Regions from separate parts of the Streptomyces sp. 184 genome, predicted to be linked through region 1. Evidence: predicted binding sites of a transcription regulator. Region 1 holds the regulator's gene; each other region holds the start of a gene.
What was found. The regulator HrcA, encoded in region 1, represses chaperone genes, less so after heat shock. The targets are predictions, from matches to a motif close to TTNGCACTCNGNNNNNCNGAGTGCNAA.

Region 1 (7,056 bases):
GCGGCGCAGGGAGTACTGGCCGTGGGTGGTGAGGGCCAGCACGTCGCCGTCGGGCGTCCAGCCGCGCACGGAGGTCTTGGCGCTGCCCCAGTACGTCAGGCGTACGGGCGCGCCGCCGTCGAGGGGCGCGATGAGGACCTCGGGGGCACCGTCGCGGGTGGAGGTCCAGGCGACGCGCGTGCCGTCGGGGGCTATACGCGGGTGGTCGACCGGCATGTTGTCGGCGCTCACCCGCCAGGCCCGGCCGCCGTCGAGGGGCGCGGCCCAGACGTCGTCCTCTGCCGTGAAGGTGATCAAGTCGCCGTGCAGGTGCGGGAATCGCAGGTAAGCAGGCTGAGTCACGTCGATCATCCCATCATGCGGAGGCTGCGCTCACCACCGCTTTGCGGTGCGGTGTGACCTTCGTCCTGTACTCGTCCTGTACCGAGGTGGAACGAATCGGGACGTAACCGAGAACATCCCGGAAAAACCTCCCGATCCCTGCGCGCGGAACGGCCGGATCCGGGCGTAGAGAACCTCTGGGCCCGCTCCGCTCCGCTCAGGACCACCGTCCGGTCGCCGCGAGCACCACGGCGCCCGCCGCGGTGCCGGCGGTCGAGGTGCGCAGCACACTCGGACCCAGTCGGTATGCCCCGGCGCCCGCGTCCTCGAACGCGGCCAGCTCCTCCGGCGCGACCCCGCCCTCGGGGCCGACGACGAGCACGACCTCCCCCGCCGCCGGCAGCGCCGCGCCGGTCAGCGGCGCCGCGCCGTCCTCGTGCAGCACGGCGGTGAACGCCGCGCCGGCGAGCAGCGGCAGCAGCTCCTTCGTCGAGTGCAGCCCGGCGACCTCGGGGAAGCGCAGCCGGCGGGCCTGCTTGCCCGCCTCGCGGGCGGTGGTCCGCCACTTGGCCAGGGACTTCCGCCCTCGCTCCGCGTGCCACCGGGTCACGCAGCGGGCCGCCGCCCACGGCACCACCGCGTCCACCCCGGTCTCGGTCATGGTCTCCACGGCCAGCTCGCCGCGGTCGCCCTTCGGCAGGGCCTGCACGACGGTCAGCCGGGGCCGCGGCGGCGGCTCCTCGCGCACGTCGGCGCAGGTCACCAGCAGCCGGTCGCGGCCCTCCGCGCCGGCCACGGTGCCGTACGCGCCGCGCCCCAGGCCGTCGGTGAGCACGACGTCCTCGCCGGTGCGCAGCCGCCGTACCGACACCGCGTGCCGCCCCTCGGGGCCGGTCAGCGCCAGCACGGCGCCGGGGCGGGCGGCGTCCAGCACGTCCGGTTCCGCGACGAACACGGGGGCGGTCACAGCAGGCCCCCGGAGGCGTCGCCGGCGGGCTTCGTCGTCCCGGTGAGCGCGTCGGCCAGCTCCCGGGCCAGCAGCTCCACCAGCTCGGCGGCGGGCAGTTCGCGCGCCAGCCGGTAGCCCTGGCCGGCCCACAGCGCCATGCCCTGCGGGTCGCCGACGCGGGCGGCGGCGGCACGCAGCGGGGAGGTCAGGTGGTGGAGCTGGGGGTAGGCGGCGGGGGCGTACGGGCCGTGTTCGCGTACGAACCGGTTGACCAGAGCGCGCGCGGGGCGGCCGGAGAAGGCGCGGGTCAGCTCCGTCCGCGTGAACACCCCGCCGGTGACGGCCCGTTTGTGCAGCGCGTTGGCGCCGGACTCGGGGCAGACCAGGAACGCGGTGCCGAGCTGCGCGGCGGCGGCGCCGGCGGACAGCACGGCGGCGATCTGCCCGCCGCGCATCAGCCCGCCGGCGGCGATCACGGGCACGTCCACCGCCTCCAGCACCTCGGCGAGCAGCGTGAGCAGGCCGCGGCCCACGTAGTCGTCGCGCGGGTCGTTGCGGAAGCCGCCCTGGTGGCCGCCGGCCTCGACGCCCTGCACGCACACGGCGCCGGCCCCGGCGGCCTGCGCGCGGCGCGCCTCGACGACGTTGGTGACGGTGACGACGGTGTACGTCCCGGCGCGCGCGAAGGCGTCGAGGACGGCGGGCTCGGGACAGCCGAAGGTGAACGACACCAGCGCCACCGGCTCGTCCAGGAGTGTGGCCACCTTCGCGTCGAAGGCGTCGTCCGTGCCCGCCTCGGCGTCGCCCAGCTCCGTGCCGTACCACTCGACCTCGCCGGCCAGTTGCTCGGCGTACGCCTCGATGTGGGCGGGGTCCGGCGGGGCGGGCGGCTGGGGCATGAACAGGTTGACGCCGAAGGGCCGGTCGGTGACGGCCCGCAACTGGCGGATCTCCTCGTACATCGCCTCGGGCGTCTTGTATCCGGCGGCGAGGAACGCCAGGCCGCCGCCCTCCAGCACGCCCGCGGCGAGCTGCGGACAGGATGCGCCACCGGCCATGGGCGCCTGCACGATCGGGAAGGTGAACAGATCGTTCAGCTCGGTGGGCATGGGCTCATCCTGTCATGCAGGTCGGACGCCGGCGGCCCGCGCCGGATCATGGAATCCGCACGTCTTCACGCACTTGGGGACGGCTACGTCCCACCCGCAACACCCGTCGCACGGGCCGCTCTCGGCCACACCGGGCCGCTCGCGAACGGCCCGGCGAGGTCCCGGCCGGAGCGCGGCTAGCGTCCGCTCCAGGCGTCCTTCAGCCGCGAGAACAGCCCTTGCTGGCCCGGTTTGAAATGGCCCTGGGGCCGTTCCTCGCCGCGCAACTGGGCGAGCTGGCGCAGCAGCCGCTCCTGCTCGACGTCCAGCTTCTGCGGCGTCTCGACCTCCACGTGCACGACCAGGTCGCCCCGGCCACCGCCGCGCAGATGCGTGACGCCGCGCTGGTGCAGCGGAATCGACTGCCCCGACTGCGTACCGGGACGGATGTCGACCTCTTCGAGGCCGTCGAGCGTCTCCAGATTGACCTTCGTGCCCAGTGAGGCGGCGGTCATCGGGATCGTCACCGTGCAGTGCAGGTCGTCGCCGCGGCGCTGGAAGATCGGGTGCGGCAGCTCGCGGATCTCCACGTACAGGTCGCCCGCCGGGCCGCCGCCCGGGCCGACCTCGCCCTCGCCGGCGTGCTGGATGCGGGTGCCGGTGTCGACGCCCGCGGGGATCTTGACGGTCAGGCTGCGCCGCGAGCGCACCCGGCCGTCGCCCGCGCACTCGGGGCACGGGGTGGGCACCACCGTGCCGAAGCCCTGGCACTGCGGGCAGGGCCGCGACGTCATGACCTGGCCCAGGAACGAGCGGGTGACCTGCGAGACCTCGCCCCGGCCGCGGCACATGTCGCACGTCTGCGCCGACGTACCCGGCGCCGCGCCCTCGCCGCTGCACGTACCGCAGACGACCGCGGTGTCGACCTGGATCTCCTTGGTGGCGCCGAACGCCGCCTCCTCCAGCTCGATTTCGAGCCGGATCATGGCGTCCTGGCCGCGGCGGGTCCGCGACCGCGGCCCGCGCTGGCCGGCCTGGCCGAAGAAGGCGTCCATGATGTCGGAGAGGTTGCCGAAGCCGCCGGCGCCGAAGCCGCCGGCCGCGGCGCCGTTCTGCGACAGGGGGTCGCCGCCGAGATCGTAGATCTGCTTCTTCTGCGGGTCCGAGAGCACCTCGTAGGCGGCGTTGATCTCCTTGAACCGCTCCTGGGTCTTCGGATCCGGGTTCACGTCCGGGTGCAGCTCGCGTGCGAGCCGGCGGAACGCCTTCTTGATCTCGTCCTGCGACGCGTCACGTCCGACGCCGAGGACCGCGTAGTAGTCCGTGGCCACTTATGACTCCGCCAGGATCTGTCCGACGTACCGTGCCACTGCGCGTACCGCTCCCATCGTTCCGGGGTAGTCCATGCGGGTTGGTCCGACCACGCCGAGCTTGGCGACGGCTTCGCCGGTGTCGCCGCCAGAACCGTATCCGACGGAGACGACCGAGGTGGAGGTGAGCCCCTCGTGGTCGTTTTCATGGCCGATACGCACCGTCATGCCCGGTTCCTGCGCCTCGCCGAGCAGCCGCAGGAGCACGACCTGCTCCTCCAGCGCCTCCAGCACCGGCCGGATGGTGAGCGGGAAGTCGTGGTCGAAGCGGGTGAGGTTGGCGGTGCCGCCGATCATCAGCCGCTCCTCGGTCTCCTCCACCAGCGTCTCCAGCAGCACCGACAGCACGGTCTGCACCGTGCCGCGGTCGTCGGCGGGGAAGGACTCGGCCAGGTCCGCCACCAGCCGCGGCACGTCGCCGAACCGGCGGCCCACGACACGGCTGTTGAGCCGGGCGCGCAGGTCGGCGAGGGAGTCCTCGCTGAACGGCGCCGGGCAGTCGATCACGCGCTGCTCGACCCGGCCGGTGTCGGTGATGAGCACGAGCATCACGCGCGCGGGGGCGAGTTGGAGCAGCTCGACGTGGCGCACGGTCGAGCGGGTCAGCGACGGGTACTGCACGACCGCCACCTGCCGCGTGAGCTGCGCGAGCAGCCGCACCGTGCGCCCCACGACGTCGTCGAGGTCGAGGGCGCCGGACAGGAAGTTCTGGATCGCCCGCCGCTCCGGGGCGCTCAGCGGCTTGACGTCGGCGAGCTTGTCGACGAACAGCCGGTAGCCCTTGTCGGTGGGGATACGGCCCGCGCTGGTGTGCGGCTGGGCGATGTAGCCCTCGTCCTCCAGCGCGGCCATGTCGTTACGCACCGTGGCGGGCGAGACACCCAGGTGGTGGCGCTCGGTGAGGGCCTTGGAGCCGACCGGCTCCTCCGTGCCCACGTAGTCCTGGACGATGGCGCGCAGCACTTCGAGCCGGCGCTCGCTGAGCATGCCGCCCACCTCCGCACTCGTCGTCCGTCCTGCCGTTTTGCCGCTGGCACTCGACGGCGGGGAGTGCCAGGGTTCGGGGCCAGTGTACGGCGGGGTACCGCAGCTCAGGCAAGGCGGCCGGTCTCGTTATAGCGTCGTGGCATGGGTGGCGGTTGGGAAGAGCCGGCGCCCGACGTCGTGCGGTGGCGGCTGCCGCGCTGGGACGCGACGGCGGGGGCGGTGGGCGGAGCGGAAGGCGTGCTGCTCGTGGACGCGGGCGCTTCGCTGCGCGAGGGCGCGGAGCTGCGGCGGCGGGTACGGGAGCGCTTCGGCCGGCCCGTGACCCACCTCGCGCTCACGCATCCGCACTTCGACCACGTGCTCGGCGCCGCGGCCCTCGCCGGCGCCGAGGTCCACGGCCCGGCGGGCATCGCCGGCCGGCTGCGCGGCGACGGCGCGGACGAGCTGCGCGCGGACGCCGTACGCCACGGGCTGGACCCGGACGCGGCGGCGGAGGCCGTAGACGTCCTCGTCACCCCGCGGCACGCGGTCTCCGGCACGTACCCGCTGGACCTCGGGGGCGGCCGGGAGGTGCTGCTCGTCGAGCTGGGCGCGGCGCACTCGTCGCACGACATGGCGGTCCACGTCCCGGGGCGGCCCGCCGTCGTCTTCTGCGGCGACCTCGTCGAGGAATCCGGTCCCCCGCAGGCGGGCCCGGACGCCGACCTCGCCCGCTGGCCGGCGGCGCTGGACCGGCTGCTGGAGCTGGGCGGGGAGACGGCCGTCTACGTCCCGGGGCACGGGGCGGCGGTCGGCGCGGACTTCGTCCGGGCCCAACGCGACGAGCTGGCGCGGCGCTTGCCGTAGCGCGGGCTTGTCGTAGTCTCGCCCCGTGCGCCGCTACGACACCGACCTCACGCCCCCGTGGAAGAAGCCGCAGCAGCCCGCCCCCGAGGTCCCGGCCGAGCCGGACCTCGTGGTGGAGGAGGTGGGCACGGGCTTCTGCGGCGCGGTCATCCGCACCGAGAAGACCGCGGAGGGCCCGACGGTGACCCTGGAGGACCGCTTCGGCAAGCACCGGGTGTTCCCGCTGGCACCTCGCGGCTTCATGATCGACGGCAAGGTGGTCACGCTGGTGCCCCCCGGCAGGTCCGCGCGGCTTTCGGGACCGCTGCTGTCGGCCTCCGGGTCGATCGCGGTCCGCGACCACACCGCGCGCGTGGCCCGCGCCGGCCGCATCTACGTCGAGGGCCGCCACGACGCGGAGCTGGTGGAGCGGGTCTGGGGCCACGACCTGCGGGTCGAGGGCGTGGTGGTGGAGTACCTGGAGGGCGTGGACGACCTGCCCGCGGTGGTCGACGCCTTCGCCCCGGGCCCGGACGCGCGGCTGGGGGTGCTGGTGGACCACCTAGTGCCGGGCACGAAGGAGTGGCGCATCGCGGAGTCGGTGACGAGCGCCCACGCGCTGGTGGTGGGTCACCCGTACGTGGACGTCTGGGAGGCCGTCAAGCCCTCCTCCGTGGGCATCGCGGCATGGCCGAGGATCCCCCGGGGCGAGGACTGGAAGACGGGCGTCTGCCGCGAGCTGGGCTGGCCGGCGGACACGGGCGCCGCCTGGCGCCGGATCCTGGACTCGGTACGGACGTACCGGGATCTGGAGCCCGCGCTGCTGGGGCGGGTGGAGGAGCTGATCGACTTCGTCACGGCCCCGGCGCCCTGAGGCGGGCGGGGTTCGGGGGCTTCGGGGGCGGGGTTCGCGGGGCGGGACCGGGCCCGGTCAGTCGACCAGGTCCCGTACCACCGCGTCCGCCAGCAGCCGCCCGCGCAGCGTCAGCACCAGCCGTCCCGCCTCGTAAGGACCGCGCTCCAGGAGACCGTCCCTTACCGCCCGCGACGCCGCCTCCGCCCCCGCCGGCCGCAGCAGCGACACCGGACATCCCGCCGACAGCCGCAGCTCCAGCAGGATCCGCTCCACCCGCCGGTCCTCCGCCGTCAGCACCTCCCGGCCCGCCGCCGGCGACCGGCCCGCCGCCAGCGCCTCCGCGTACGGCGCCGGGTGCTTGACGTTCCACCACCGCACCCCGCCGACGTGGCTGTGCGCCCCCGGCCCCGCGCCCCACCAGTCCGCGCCCGTCCAGTACAGCTCGTTGTGCCGGCACCGCGCCCCCGCGCCGCCGTCCGCCGCCGCCCAGTTGGACACCTCGTACCACTCCATCCCCGCCGCCGACAGCGCCTCCTCGGCGATCAGGTACCGGTCCGCGTGCACGTCGTCGTCCGTCGGCGGCACTTCGCCGCGCCGGATCCGCCGCGCCAGTTGCGTGCCCTCCTCGACGATCAGCGCGTACGCCGACACATGGTCCGG
Region 2 (7,056 bases), 1.1 Mb from region 1:
CCGAGCCTAGCCACGACGGGCCCCCGCGAAACGCACCCGGGACGGTGTGGCCGAGACCGGTGGCCGAGACCAGTGGGGGGAGCGGTGGGGGAGCGGCGCGTGCGAGCACGGGGATTCCCCGGTACGGCCCGCCCGCCGCGGGCTACGCCGCGCGGCGCTCCACGTACTCCCGGATCTCCCGCATCGGCGGCCGCTCCTCCGTGTCGACCCCGTACGTCCGCGGCTCGAACGTCCCGTCCGCGCCGCGGTCGAACTGCGTCAGCCGCGGCCGCACCAGGTGCCCCCGCGCCAGCCGGAGCTGCGCCGTGCGGTAGATCGCCGCCGCCATGCGGCCCAGCGCACGGTCGTCCTGGTGGCGGTGGCGGCGGACGCCGACGTCGACCTGCGCCAGGGCGTCGAGCCCCACCGTGTGCAGCGCGTCGACGAGCAGGCCCAGCTCCACCCCGTACCCGACCGGGAACGGCAGCCGCTCCAGCAGCGAGCGCCGCGCCGCGTACTCGCCGCCCAGCGGCTGGACGAAACCGGCCAGCAGCGGCCAGTGCAGGTTCAGCAGCGGCCGGGCCACCAGCTCCGTCACCCGCCCACCCTGGCCGCCCGCCTCCGCGCGACCCGCACCGCCCGCCGTACCCGCCGCCGCACCGACCGCCGAACCGACCGCACCGCCCGCACCGAACTCCGCACCCTTCGCACCGCCCCCCGTACCGAGGGGTCTGTCGTACACCGCCTTCACGAACTCCACGTCCGGCTCCGTCAGCAGCGGACCCACGATCCCGCTCACGAACGCCGTGTCGAAGTCCCGCAGGTCCGCGTCCACGAAGCACACGATCTCGCCGCGCGTCACCAGCAGCGACCGCCACAGCACCTCGCCCTTGCCCGCCACCGCCGGCATCCGCGGCAGCACCTCGTCGCGGTGCACCACCCGCGCGCCGGCCGCGGCGGCGACCTCCGCCGTACGGTCCGTGGAGCCGGAGTCCATCACGACCAGCTCGTCCACGAGCCGGTCGCCTTCCGGGCCGCCCGGAGCCATCAGCTCCGCCCGGATCGCCGCGACGATCGCCCCGACCGTCGCCTCCTCGTCGAGCGCCGGCAGCACCACGCTGACCGTCCCCCGCGCCCCCAGCGCCCGCTTGGCCGCCAGGAGCCGGGCGCGCGGCCGGTCCGGCGCGGACCAGGACCGCGTCTTCAGCCACTGCTCCACGTCATCGAGCACCTGCGGGCCTCCCCTTGCCGGTGGTCCTGTGAGGTGTGAGAGCCGTCTCGCGTGCCGGACGGCCCTCACAACTGTCCTGGTCGTCGGTTACAGTCTTGAACAACGTGCGTGACGTCCCTATGTCGGGGTCCGCGCGTCGCATAAATGCGTCGGACGGCCCCGCCGGGCCGGCGCCATACAGAGCTCATCCAGAGGGGCAGAGGGAACGGCCCGTAGAAGCCCCGGCAACCCTCCGTCCGGTACTCGCGACGCTGCGAGGCCCCGGACGGTGATGGTGCCAATTCCGTCCTGCGGCGAGACGCGTCGCGGGGAAGATGAGGAGAGAGGGCCTCGCCAGTATGGCTGTAGACACAGCTCCCACCCCGGCCGTCGTAGACGGCGCCCCCGACCTGGGTCCCGCCGTCGCGCTGTCGTGCCGGGAGTGCGGGGAGCGGGTGCCGCTGGGGCCGGTGTTCGCGTGCCAGTCCTGTTTCGGGCCGCTGGAGGCGGCGTACGAGCTGCCCGGCGGCGACGCCGGGTCCGCGGCCCGGCTGCGGGAGCGCATCGAGGCGGGACCGCGGAGCATCTGGCGGTACGCGCCGCTGCTGCCCGTCCCCGCCGACGTGGCGTCCAAGCCCAATCTGAACCCCGGCTTCACCCGGCTGCACCGCGCCGACCGGCTCGCCGCCGAGCTGGGCGTGACCGGTGAGCTGCACGTGAAGGACGACTCCGGCAACCCCACGCACTCGTTCAAGGACCGGGTGGTGGCCATCGCCGTCGAGGCGGCCCGCGCCTTCGGCTTCACCACGCTGTCCTGCTCGTCCACCGGCAACCTGGCCGGCGCCGTCGGCGCCGCCGCCGCGCGGGCCGGGCTGCGGTCGTGCGTGTTCATCCCGTACGACCTGGAGCACGCGAAGGTCGTCATGGCCTCGGTGTACGGCGGCGACGTCGTCGGCATCGAGGGCACGTACGACGACGTGAACCGTTTCTGCTCCGAGCTGATCGGCGATCCGATCGGCGAGGGCTGGGGCTTCACGAACGTCAACCTGCGCCCGTACTACGCGGAGGGCTCCAAGACCCTCGCGTACGAGATCTGCGAGCAGCTCGGCTGGCGGCTCCCGGACAACATCGTCATCCCGGTGGCGTCCGGCTCCCAGCTCACGAAGATCGACAAGGCGCTGAAGGAGCTGATCGCGACGGGCCTGGTCGAGGAGCGCCCGTACAAGATCTTCGGCGCCCAGGCGGCGGGCTGCTCGCCGGTCTCGCGGGCCTTCAAGGACGGCCACGACGTGGTACGCCCGGTCCGGCCCGACACCATCGCCAAGTCCCTCGCCATCGGCAACCCGGCCGACGGACCGTACGTGCTGGACATCGCCCGCCGCACCGGCGGTGCGGTGGAGGACGTCACGGACGCCGAGGTCGTGGACGCGGTCAAGCTGCTGGCCCGCACCGAGGGCGTCTTCGCGGAGACGGCGGGCGGCGTGACCTTCGGCGTGCTGGCGAAGCTCGTCGCGGACGGCCGGATCGACCCGGCCGAGACCACCGTCGCGATCAACACCGGCGACGGTCTGAAGACCCTCGACGCGGTCGCCCCCACCACGGGGCCGAGCGCGATCATTCGTCCCACACTCGACTCCTTCCGAGAGGCCGGCCTCGCATCATGAGCGTGAACGTCCGAATTCCGACCATCCTCCGTACGTATACCGACGGGCGGGCAGAGGTGAGCGCCGAGGGCGCGACCCTGGCGGAGGTGATCGAAGACCTGGAGAAGAACCACCGCGGAATCGCCGGCCGGGTGCTAGACGATCAAGGCAAGCTGCGTCGCTTCGTGAACGTCTACGTGAACGACGACGACGTCCGCTTCGCCGATGGCCTGCGGACTCCCACCCCCGAGGGGGCCGGCATCTCGATCATTCCGGCGGTCGCCGGAGGCTGCTGAACCCCGCTGTCGTGTGTGCGGCCCCACTGATCCGGAGTGGGGCCGTTCGCATGTCCGGACACGCGATAGGGTTGGGGCGTTCCCCCCTCGTGGCCCATGCTCCGCGCATATGAGAACGCGACAAGTTCCCCGCAAATGCGGAGAGTTAATTGTCGTGATGGTGAGTTATGCCCTGCCCGAGTTGTCGGGGAATGGCGGAAATTGATTGGAAAAATACCGATCGAGTGTCCGCAGAATTCTCGTCCGATTGACCTGTTGCACTGGGCATCTGTGCGGATACATTCAGCCGCGGTCGACGCGTTCCGGCGCACGCCCCCCGGCGTGTATCCGGGGGTGAGGTCTGACCCGGGTCCGCGGAGTGCGGTCCTGTGTAGGGCCGGCAATAGGGGAGTTTGGAATGGCTCAGGGCACCGTCAAGTGGTTCAACGCGGAGAAGGGGTACGGCTTCATCGCGGTCGACGGTGGTGCGGATGTCTTCGTCCACTACAGCGCGATTCAGATGGACGGATACCGCACCCTCGAGGAAGGCCAGCGGGTCGAGTTCGAGATCTCGCAGGGTCAGAAGGGGCCGCAGGCAGACATGGTCCGCGTCAGCGGCTGAGCGCCGGGCATCGACCACGGACGACTCGCGACGGGCCCGCACCCCCGGGGTGCGGGCCCTCTGCTGTCCGCCGCCGTGTTCCGCCGCCGCTGTCCGCAGCCCTCCCGCCGCCGTCCGACACCCTCCGCCGCCGCCCGCCGCCGTCCTCCTCCTGATACGGGGGGCCGCGGTCCGGTTCCGCTCTGCGCATGAGAAGCCCCTACCCGCTTGCACTCGCAGGGGGCGAGTGCTAATCATTGGCGTTAGCACTCTCCCAGTGAGAGTGACAGCACGGGACCGGTTCGGTGAGGTCCGCAGGCCGGGTGGGAGGGAACCACGCGGGTCGCGGACCGTCCGTCGCGGGCGCCAGCGCGGTCCGGACACAGTCGACCCCCCTGTCCGGGAGGACTCAACACAATGGCCAAGACCATCGCGTTCGACGAGGAGGCGCGGCGCGGCCTTGAGCGCGGCATGAACCAGCTCGCCGACGCCGTCCGCGTCACCCTCGGCCCCAAGGGCCGGAACGTCGTCCTCGAGAAGAAGTGGGGCGCCCCCACGATCACGAACGACGGTGTCTCCATCGCCAAGGAGATCGAGCTGGAGGACCCGTACGAGAAGATCGGCGCCGAGCTGGTCAAGGAGGTCGCGAAGAAGACGGACGACGTCGCCGGTGACGGCACGACGACCGCGACCGTCCTGGCCCAGGCGCTGGTCAAGGAGGGCCTCCGGAACGTGGCCGCCGGCGCCAACCCGATGGCGCTGAAGCGCGGCATCGAGAAGGCCACCGAGGCCGTCTCCGCCGCCCTGCTGGAGCAGGCCAAGGACGTGGAGACCAAGGAGCAGATCGCCTCCACCGCCTCCATCTCCGCCGGCGACACCCAGATCGGCGAGCTGATCGCCGAGGCCATGGACAAGGTCGGCAAGGAAGGCGTCATCACCGTCGAGGAGTCGCAGACCTTCGGCCTTGAGCTTGAGCTCACCGAGGGCATGCGCTTCGACAAGGGCTACATCTCCGCCTACTTCGCCACCGACATGGAGCGCATGGAGGCGGAGCTGGAGGACCCCTACATCCTCATCGCCAACTCCAAGATCAGCGCGGTCAAGGACCTGCTGCCGCTCCTGGAGAAGGTCATGCAGTCGGGCAAGCCGCTGCTGATCATCGCCGAGGACGTCGAGGGCGAGGCCCTGTCCACCCTCGTGGTGAACAAGATCCGCGGCACCTTCAAGTCCGTCGCCGTCAAGGCCCCGGGCTTCGGCGACCGCCGCAAGGCCATGCTCGGTGACATCGCCATCCTCACCGGTGGCCAGGTCATCTCCGAGGAGGTCGGCCTCAAGCTGGAGAGCGCCACCCTCGACCTGCTGGGCCGCGCCCGCAAGGTCGTCATCACCAAGGACGAGACCACCATCGTCGACGGTGCCGGCGACAGCGAGCAGGTCCAGGGCCGGGTCAACCAGATCCGCGCCGAGATCGACGCCAGCGACTCCGACTACGACCGCGAGAAGCTCCAGGAGCGGCTTGCCAAGCTGGCCGGCGGCGTGGCCGTCATCAAGGCCGGTGCCGCGACCGAGGTCGAGCTGAAGGAGCGCAAGCACCGCATCGAGGACGCCGTGCGCAACGCGAAGGCGGCCGTCGAGGAGGGCATCGTCGCCGGTGGCGGCGTGGCCCTGCTCCAGGCCGGCCACGTCTTCGAGAAGCTGGAGCTCCAGGGCGACGAGGCCACCGGCGCCGCCGCGGTGAAGCTGGCCCTGGAGGCCCCGCTGAAGCAGATCGCGGTCAACGCCGGCCTTGAGGGCGGCGTCGTGGTGGAGAAGGTGCGCAACCTGACCGCCGGTCACGGGCTCAACGCCGCCAGCGGTGAGTACGTCGACATGATCGCCGAGGGCATCCTCGACCCGGCCAAGGTGACCCGCTCCGCGCTTCAGAACGCGGCGTCGATCGCGGGCCTGTTCCTCACCACCGAGGCCGTCGTCGCCGACAAGCCGGAGAAGGAGAAGGCCGCGGCCGGGGGCGGTATGCCCGGCGGCGACATGGACTTCTGATCCGGGATCGCCGAGTCCGTACGTCCGCGGCGTCAGCGACGTCCGGGGACGGACAGCGGACGGACTGACGAACCGAGGGCGGTACCCCGCAGGGGGTGCCGCCCTCGGGCGCGTCGGGGCGCATTCGACCGCGGTTGCGGCGGTCCCGGCGGTCGCAGCGGTCCTGACGGTCCCGGCGGTCAGCTCACGTCGGTCGCGGACTTCAGGGCGACGCGCAGATGGCCGTGCGAGGCGTCGAGCAGCCGCTCCGCCGTACTGCCGTCCACGCCGCCCAGGATGGTGAGGATCGCGCTCTTCACCTCTCCGTGGGTCTCGGTGAGGGCGGCCTCCACCTCCTCGTCGCCCGCGCCCGTCGCCAGCGCGACGATGCGCCGCGAGCGGGCCTGGAGCTTCTCGTTGGAGGCGCGCACGTCCACCATCAGGTTCCCGTACGTCTTGCCCAGCCGGATCATCGTGATCGTCGACAGCATGTTGAGCACGAGCTTCTGCGCCGTGCCGGCCTTCAGCCGCGTCGACCCCGCGATCAGCTCGGGGCCCACGACGACCTCGATGCCGTGGTGCGCCGCCGCGCACAGCGCCGAACCGGCGTTGCAGGACAGCCCGATGGTCAGCGCCCCCCGGCCGCGCGCGAACGCCACGCCGCCGACCGCGTACGGCGTGCGGCCCGAGGCGGAGATGCCGACGACCGTGTCGTCGGGCCCCAGGTCAGCCGCCTCCAGGTCGGCCGCGGCCAGCTCCTTGCTGTCCTCCGCGCCCTCCGTGGAGGTGCGGATCGCCTTGTCCCCGCCGGCGATCATGCCGACGACCTGTGCCGGGTCGGTGTTGAACGTCGGCGGACACTCGCTGGCGTCCAGCACCCCGAGTCTGCCCGCGGTGCCGGCGCCCAGATAGAACAGCCGGCCGCCGCGGGACATGCGCTCGGCGGTGGCGTCGATGGCGGCGGCGATCTGCGGCAACTGCGAGGCGACCGCGCCCGGTACCCCGCTGTCCTCCTCGTTCATGATTCTGGCGATGTCCAGGCTGGAGAGGCGGTCGATCTCCGCCAGCTCGGGGCGGAACGCCTCGGTGGTCAGGTTTTCCAGCTCCCGGCGGATTTCGGCTGAGGGAGAGGGCATGTCGGAGCGGCTCTTTCCATGCGGTGCGTGGCGCGCGGTGGGCGGTGCGCGCACGCGGAGGTGGGTCGGTCACGGCGGCTTGCGTGGTGCAGAAGCGGTGCCTGGTGCGTAAGTGGTGCGTGGTGCATGAGCGGTGCTTCGTGCGTGAGCGGTACGTGACGCATGGGCGGTGCTTGGTGCGGGTGGCGCAGGT
Region 3 (7,056 bases), 5.5 Mb from region 1:
GGCTTCCCCGGCGGCCCGTTCATCGACCGGGCCGCGCGCGAGGGCGACCCGGCCGCGATCCGCTTCCCGCGCGGCCTGACGGGGCCGCGCGACCCGCTGTACGACTTCTCCTTCTCCGGTCTGAAGACCTCCGTCGCCCGCTGGGTGGAGGCCAGGCGCGCGGCGGGGGAGGAGGTGCCGGTGGCGGATGTGGCGGCGTCGTTCCAGGAGTCGGTGGCGGACGTGCTGACGCGCAAGGCGGTACGGGCCTGCCGGGACAGCGGCGTCGGCCACCTGATGATCGGCGGCGGCGTGGCGGCCAACTCGCGGCTGCGGGCGATGGCGGAGCGGCGCTGCGAGGACGCGGGGATCGTGCTGCGGGTGCCGCGGCCGAAGCTGTGCACGGACAACGGGGCGATGGTCGCGGCGCTGGGCGCGGAGATGGTGGCGCGGGGGCGGGCGGCGTCGGACTGGGAGCTGTCGGCGGACTCGTCGCTGCCGGTGACGGAGACGCACGTGCCGGGGCACGACCACGTACAGGGCGATGGTCATGATCACGGGCACGGCCACGGCCACGACCACGTGCACGAGCTGGCGAAGGACAACCTGTACTCGTGACCGTCGCGTTGATGTGGGAGGCCAAGGCGGCGCCCGGCCGGGCGGCCGACCTGCTGGCCTGGGCCCGCGCGCAGCACCTCGCCGGCGCTGGCGCCGGGGCGCCGCTGCGCCGCGAGACGTTCACGGCGCCGGGCGAGCGGGTGCTCGTCATCACGTGGTGGGACGCGCCCTACGAGGCGGAGCTGCCCGAGCTGCCCGCCCCCGACGACGCCGGGCTGCTGGCGCGCCCCGCGCACCGCTGGCGGTTCACGTCGCTGGGACCGGACGGCCCAGGAGCACCGTAGGCGCGCCGGCGACCCGGGTCAGGAAGACGGTGCAGGACACCGTGGTCGGGCCGTCGAGCTTCAGCTTCCGCCGCAGCTCCTCGGGCTCCACGGCGGAGCCGCGCTTCTTGACGGTCACGCTGCCGACGCCGCGTTCGCGCAGCAGGGCGCGGAGCTTCTTGACGTTGAACGGGAGCACGTCGGTGATCTCGTACGCGGTGGCGTACGGAGTCGGGGCCGGGCCCGCCGCCGTGCCGTCGGCCGTGACGTAGGCGATGGTCGGGTCCAGCAGCCGCCCGCCGACCTGCGCCGCCACCTCGGCGACGAGGTGGGCGCGGATGACGGCGCCGTCCGGCTCGTACAGATAGCGCCCCACCGGGCCGGGCGCCGGGTCGGGCAGGCCGCGGCCGGTGAGGGTGGCGCCGGCGGGCAGCAGGGTCGCGCGGCGGGCGCCGGGGGCGGCGCCGAACCAGAGCACGGCCTCCTTCACGTCGCCGCCGTAGGAGACCCACTCCGCCTCGGCGGCGTCCGGCACCGCCTCGTGCGGGATGCCGGGGGCGACCTTCAGCGCGGCGTGCGAGACGCGGCCGGCGACCTCGACGGCCCAGGAGAGCGGCGGCGAGTACGCCTCGGGGTCGAAGACCCGCCCGGACCCGCCGCCCCGGCCGACCCGGCGAGCCGGATCGACGAACACGGCGTCGTATCCGGAGATGTCCACGTCCCCGACCTCCGCGCAGCGCACGTCGACCAGCTCCGCGACCCCCAGCGCCGCCGCGTTGGCCCGGGCGGCGGCGGCCGTCGCCGGGTCCCGGTCGACGGCGAGCACCGCGATCCCGGCCCGCGCCAGCGCCACCGCGTCGCCGCCGATGCCGCAGCACAGGTCGGCGACCCGGGTGACGCCGAGCGCCGCGAACCGGGCCGCCCGGTGCGCCGCCACCGCCGTACGGGTCGCCTGCTCGACGCCGTCGGGGGTGAAGTACATCCGCGCCGCGTCCGCCCCGAACTTCGCCGCCGCCCGCTGCCGCAGCCGGGCCTGCCCGAGCGCGGCGGAGACCAGCGGGGCGGGGTGGGTGCGGCGCAGCCGGGTGGCGAGGGCCAGTTCGTCGGCGGGGTCGTGCTCGCGCAGCTCGGCGAGAAGGGCCTGCCCCTCGGGGGTGAGGAGGGCGGCGAGGGGGTCGTCGGTGGCGTCGGGGCCGTGCATGCGCCCATTGTCCGCCAGGCGGCGGAGCGTACGGCGTGGCGCCGTGACACCGCGTTCCGCGCTGGGAGGATGCGAGCGAATCTAATTAATACGACAAAAGGATAAAATGACCCCACGCCCCGGACTCCGCACCGGCCTCCTCGCCGTGGCCGTCACCGCCGCCCTCCTCGCCCCCGCCTGCTCCTACGACACCCCCGACCCGACCGACCACCCCCGCCCCCTCACGCACCCCTACGAGGACGCCAAGCCCGCCGCCGCCGGCGCCCTCGCCGCCGCCCCCGCCCGCGCGCTCGCCCGCACCGCGCAGCACCAGCAGCGCGTGCACGCCCGGCGGCTCGCTGCCGCCCGCACCTGGGGACTGGACGCGACCCCGCTGCTGCCGCCCGCCCCGCCGCGTACCAAGCCCGCGCTCGCCACCGAACCCGGCTTCGAGACCGACGGCGGCGGCCCCGGTCTGCCGCCCGTCATCACCCGGGTCCCGACCGACGACCGGGTGATCTTCCTCACCATCGACGACGGCTACCGCAAGGACCCCGAGCTGCTGCGGATGCTGCGCGAACTCGACGTGCCCGTCAGCGCCTTCCTCGCCGACGAGGTCGCGCGCGACGACTACGCCTACTTCCGCGCCCTGCGCGACCTCGGCACCACCGTAAGCAACCACACCCTCCACCACCCCAACCTGCGCGAACTGCCCTACGCGGCGCAGCGCGAGGAGATCTGCGGCCAACAGCGCGTGCTCAAGCGCGAGATGGGCGCCGCACCGCGGATCTTCCGCCCGCCGTACGGCAACTACAACGGCGACACCCTGCGCGCCGCGAAGGACTGCGGCATCGACCTCGTACCGCTGTGGCAGCAGGAGGCGTTCCCCGGTCGCTGGACGTACTCCCGCGGCGACACCGCGTTCCATCCCGGCGACATCGTGCTCACCCACTTCGAAGGACCTTCCGAATTCGGCGGCACGATGGCCGACGTCCTCCGTACGGTGCTCCGTAAGGCGAGCGACGAGGGCTTCGCCGTTGCTCGCTTGGAGGACTACGTATGAGGCGCACCCGCCGCTCCGGGCGGCGTTCGTCCGCCGCCGCGATAGCCGCCGTCTGCCTGCTGGCACTGACCGCGTGCGCGGACGCGGCCCGGCCGACCGGGGAGTGGTTCCCGAAGGACGCGGAGTCCGCGGACCGGGGCGTACGGGACGAGGTGGCCGGGGACGGCGGCACGGACGGCAAGCCGGGCGCGCGGCACGCGGGGCGTACGCCCCGGGGGCTGCCCGGCGGGGGCGACGGGGAGCGCAAGGACGACGGCGTCGACCGCGCCGCCGGCCCCGCGGCGTACCAGCGCTGGGGCCTCGACCGCCCCCTCGACCCGCCGCCCGCGCCCCCCGCGAGCCGCCCCGTGCGGCCCGACGACTCCGGGCTGCCGGCCGTGACGGGCCGGGTGCCGACGCGCGACAAGGTCGTCTTCCTCACCATCGACGACGGCTGGGTGCGGGATCCCCGGCTGATCGACATGGCGGCGGACCTGCGGCTGCCGTTCAGCATGTTCCTCTCGGACTCCGCGGCCCGCGGCGACTACAACTACTTCGAGGAACTGCGGCGCCTCGGCAACTCCGTACACGGCCACACCCTCACCCACCCCGACCTCACCGCCCTGCCCTACGCCGCGCAGCGCCGCCAGATCTGCCGCCAGCAGGAGCGCGTCGCGGAGCGCTTCGGCGTCCGTCCGACGCTCTTCCGGCCGCCCTACGGCAAGTACGACGCGGCGACGCTCAGGGCCGCCGCCTCCTGCGGCGTACGCGCGATGCCGCTGTGGCGGGCGGACCTGAAGGCGACCGGCCTGGAGTACCGCAGCGGCGACCGGCTGCGCCCCGGCGACATCGTGCTGGCGCACTTCCGGGGGCCGGCGCAGCAGGGCGGGCGGACGATGACGGACGTGCTGGCGGAGCTGGTGCGGGAGGTCCAGCGGCAGGGGTTCACGGTGGCCCGGCTGGAGGACTACATGTGACGCGGGAGTCAGGGGATTCGTACGACCGTACGGCCGGACGGCGGGCGACGCGGGTGGCAATCTGGCACTCGGCTTGACCGAGTGCTAAAGGGCGGCATAACCTCGGGTCTGGCACTCCCCGAGGGAGAGTGCCAACACAGCGACGAGGCGGATCCGGCACCCGCGACGACGGATCCACCAGGGTCGCCACCCCAGACATTCAACCCCGCGAGATCTCCGAAGGGGGAGGTCGGATCGTGACGACCGCCAGCACCAAGGTTGCCATCAAGCCGCTTGAGGACCGCATTGTGGTCCAGCCGCTCGACGCCGAGGAGACCACGGCCTCGGGCCTGGTCATCCCGGACACCGCCAAGGAGAAGCCCCAGGAGGGCGTCGTCCTGGCCGTCGGCCCGGGCCGTTTCGAGGACGGCAACCGGCTGCCGCTCGACGTCTCCGTCGGCGACGTCGTTCTCTACAGCAAGTACGGCGGCACCGAGGTGAAGTACAACAACGAGGACTACCTCGTCCTCTCTGCCCGCGACGTGCTCGCGATCATCGAGAAGTAACGGGGCGCTTCCCGCTTCTTCCCACACCAGGCCGCGCCCCGGATCCGTTCATCGAGCAGGACATATCGAAACGGGCCGGGGCGTCGGCGCTCCCGACGGCGCCCCCTTGAGAGGAACCACGTTCCATGGCGAAGACTCTGAAGTTCGACGAGGACGCCCGCCGCGCTCTTGAGCGCGGCGTGGACAAGCTTGCCGACACCGTGAAGGTGACGATCGGTCCCAAGGGCCGCAACGTCGTCATCGACAAGAAGTTCGGTGCCCCGACCATCACCAACGACGGCGTGACGATCGCCCGTGAGATCGAGGTCGAGGACCCGTACGAGAACCTGGGCGTGCAGCTTGTGAAGGAGGTGGCGACCAAGACCAACGACATCGCGGGCGACGGCACCACCACCGCCACCGTGCTGGCCCAGGCGCTGGTCCGCGAGGGCCTGCGCAACGTTGCCGCCGGCGCCTCCCCCTCCGCGCTCAAGCGCGGCATCGACGCCGCCGTCGCGGCCATCTCCGACGAGCTGCTGAAGGTCGCCAGCCCGATCGACTCCAAGTCCGACATCGCCGCGGTCGCCGGGCTCTCCGCGCAGGACGAGCAGGTGGGCCAGCTCATCGGCGAGGCCATGGACAAGGTCGGCAAGGACGGCGTCATCACCGTCGAGGAGTCCAACACCTTCGGCCTGGAGCTGGACTTCACCGAGGGCATGGCCTTCGACAAGGGCTACCTGTCGCACTACATGGTGTCCGACCAGGACCGCATGGAGGCGGTGCTGGAGGACCCGTACATCCTCATCCACCAGGGCAAGATCTCCTCCATCCAGGACCTGCTGCCGCTGCTGGAGAAGGTCATGCAGGCCGGCTCGGCCAAGCCGCTGCTGATCGTCGCCGAGGACGTGGAGGGCGAGGCGCTGTCCACCCTCGTCGTCAACAAGATCCGCGGCACCTTCAACTCCGTCGCGGTCAAGGCCCCCGGCTTCGGCGACCGCCGCAAGGCGATGCTCGGCGACATGGCCACCCTCACCGGCGGCACCGTCGTCTCCGAGGAGGTCGGCCTCAAGCTCGACCAGGTCGGTCTTGAGGTGCTGGGCACCGCGCGCCGCGTGGTCGTCACCAAGGACGACACGACGATCGTCGACGGCGCCGGCAAGTCCGACGAGGTCGCCGGCCGGATCGCGCAGATCAAGGCCGAGATCGACGCCACGGACTCCGACTGGGACCGCGAGAAGCTCCAGGAGCGGCTGGCGAAGCTGGCCGGCGGCGTGTGCGTCATCCGCGTCGGCGCGGCCACCGAGGTCGAGCTGAAGGAGAAGAAGCACCGCCTGGAGGACGCGATCTCCGCCACCCGCGCGGCGGTCGAGGAGGGCATCGTCTCCGGCGGCGGCTCGGCGCTCGTGCACGCCGCGAAGGTGCTGGAGGGCGGCCTCGACCTCACCGGTGACGAGGCCACCGGCGTCGCGGTCGTCCGCCGCGCGGTGGTCGAGCCGCTCCGGTGGATCGCGGAGAACGCGGGCCTGGAGGGCTACGTCATCACCTCCAAGGTCGCGGAGCTGACGGCGGGCCAGGGCTTCAACGCCGCCACCGGCGAGTACGGCGACCTGGTGAAGGCCGGCGTCATCGACCCGGTGAAGGTGACCCGCTCGGCGCTGGAGAACGCGGCGTCGATCGCCTCGCTGCTCCTGACCACGGAGAGCGCGGTCGTGGAGAAGCCGGAGCCGGAAGAGGACCACGGCCACAGCCACGGCCACGGCCACTCGCACTGACCTCCGACCGGGACCGCGGTCCCGGATCCGGACCTGACGCCGCAGGGCCTCGCCTCCTTCGGGGGCGGGGCCCTGCGGCGTGTGCCACCCGTCTACCGGGGGCCGTACTTGCGGCCCGCGCCGGAGGAGAAGCGGCCCAGCAGGCCGCGGGGGACCAGCTTCGTCGCGCCCATCAGCGCCTTGTACCGCGGGTCCGGGATCGACACCGTACGGCCCCTCCCCAGGTCCCGCAGCCCCTCCGCCACCACCCGGTCCGCGTCCAGCCACATCCACCCCGGGATGTTGTCCGTCCCCATCCCCGCCCGCTCGTGGAACTCCGTCCGGATGAACCCCGGGCACAGCACCATCAGCCGCACCCCGCTGCCCGCCAGGTCCCGCGCCACGCCCTGCGTGAACTGCACGACCCACGACTTGCTCGCCCCGTACGTCCCGCGCGGTACGAACGCCGCCACCGACGCGACGTTGACCACCGCCCCCCGCGACCGCTCCCGCATCGCCGCCGCCCCGGCCGTCGTCAGCCGCAGCACCGCCTCGCAGTGCACCTTCAGCATCGTCAGCTCGTCGGCGAGCGTCACCTCCAAAAAGCGCCCCTTGAGCCCGAAGCCCGCGTTGTTGACCAGCAGGTCCACCGGCCGGCCCGCGTCGCCGAGGCGCTTTTCCACCGCCGTGATGCCCTCCTCCGTGGCCAGGTCCGCGGGGAG

Region 2: groL (chaperonin GroEL) is a predicted target of HrcA. The motif match lies at 3,972-3,998, and genes of this name have one in related genera.
Region 3: groES (co-chaperone GroES) is a predicted target of HrcA. The motif match lies at 4,121-4,147, and genes of this name have one in related genera.

Annotation. Positions count from the first base shown of each region.
Region 1 covers NZ_CP123230.1:6,399,247-6,406,302, forward strand. Annotated here, with positions in the region: gene QBL21_RS27240 (PDZ domain-containing protein) at 1-351, opposite strand, end outside; gene QBL21_RS27245 (16S rRNA (uracil(1498)-N(3))-methyltransferase) at 539-1,288, opposite strand; gene QBL21_RS27250 (nitronate monooxygenase) at 1,285-2,379, opposite strand; gene dnaJ (molecular chaperone DnaJ) at 2,556-3,689, opposite strand; gene hrcA (heat-inducible transcriptional repressor HrcA) at 3,690-4,715, opposite strand; gene QBL21_RS27265 (MBL fold metallo-hydrolase) at 4,857-5,561, shown strand; gene QBL21_RS27270 (DUF3097 domain-containing protein) at 5,587-6,414, shown strand; gene hemW (radical SAM family heme chaperone HemW) at 6,472-7,056, opposite strand, start outside.
Region 2 covers NZ_CP123230.1:7,458,780-7,465,835, reverse strand. Annotated here, with positions in the region: gene QBL21_RS31740 (glucosyl-3-phosphoglycerate synthase) at 143-1,210, opposite strand; SAM riboswitch class I at 1,392-1,531, shown strand; gene thrC (threonine synthase) at 1,549-2,853, shown strand; gene QBL21_RS31730 (MoaD/ThiS family protein) at 2,850-3,128, shown strand; gene QBL21_RS31725 (cold-shock protein) at 3,526-3,729, shown strand; gene groL (chaperonin GroEL) at 4,126-5,748, shown strand; gene murQ (N-acetylmuramic acid 6-phosphate etherase) at 5,928-6,863, opposite strand.
Region 3 covers NZ_CP123230.1:931,184-938,239, forward strand. Annotated here, with positions in the region: gene tsaD (tRNA (adenosine(37)-N6)-threonylcarbamoyltransferase complex transferase subunit TsaD) at 1-597, shown strand, start outside; gene QBL21_RS04175 (hypothetical protein) at 594-881, shown strand; gene QBL21_RS04180 (THUMP-like domain-containing protein) at 844-2,061, opposite strand; gene QBL21_RS04185 (polysaccharide deacetylase family protein) at 2,168-3,103, shown strand; gene QBL21_RS04190 (polysaccharide deacetylase family protein) at 3,100-4,059, shown strand; gene groES (co-chaperone GroES) at 4,296-4,604, shown strand; gene groL (chaperonin GroEL) at 4,730-6,355, shown strand; gene QBL21_RS04205 (SDR family NAD(P)-dependent oxidoreductase) at 6,448-7,056, opposite strand, start outside.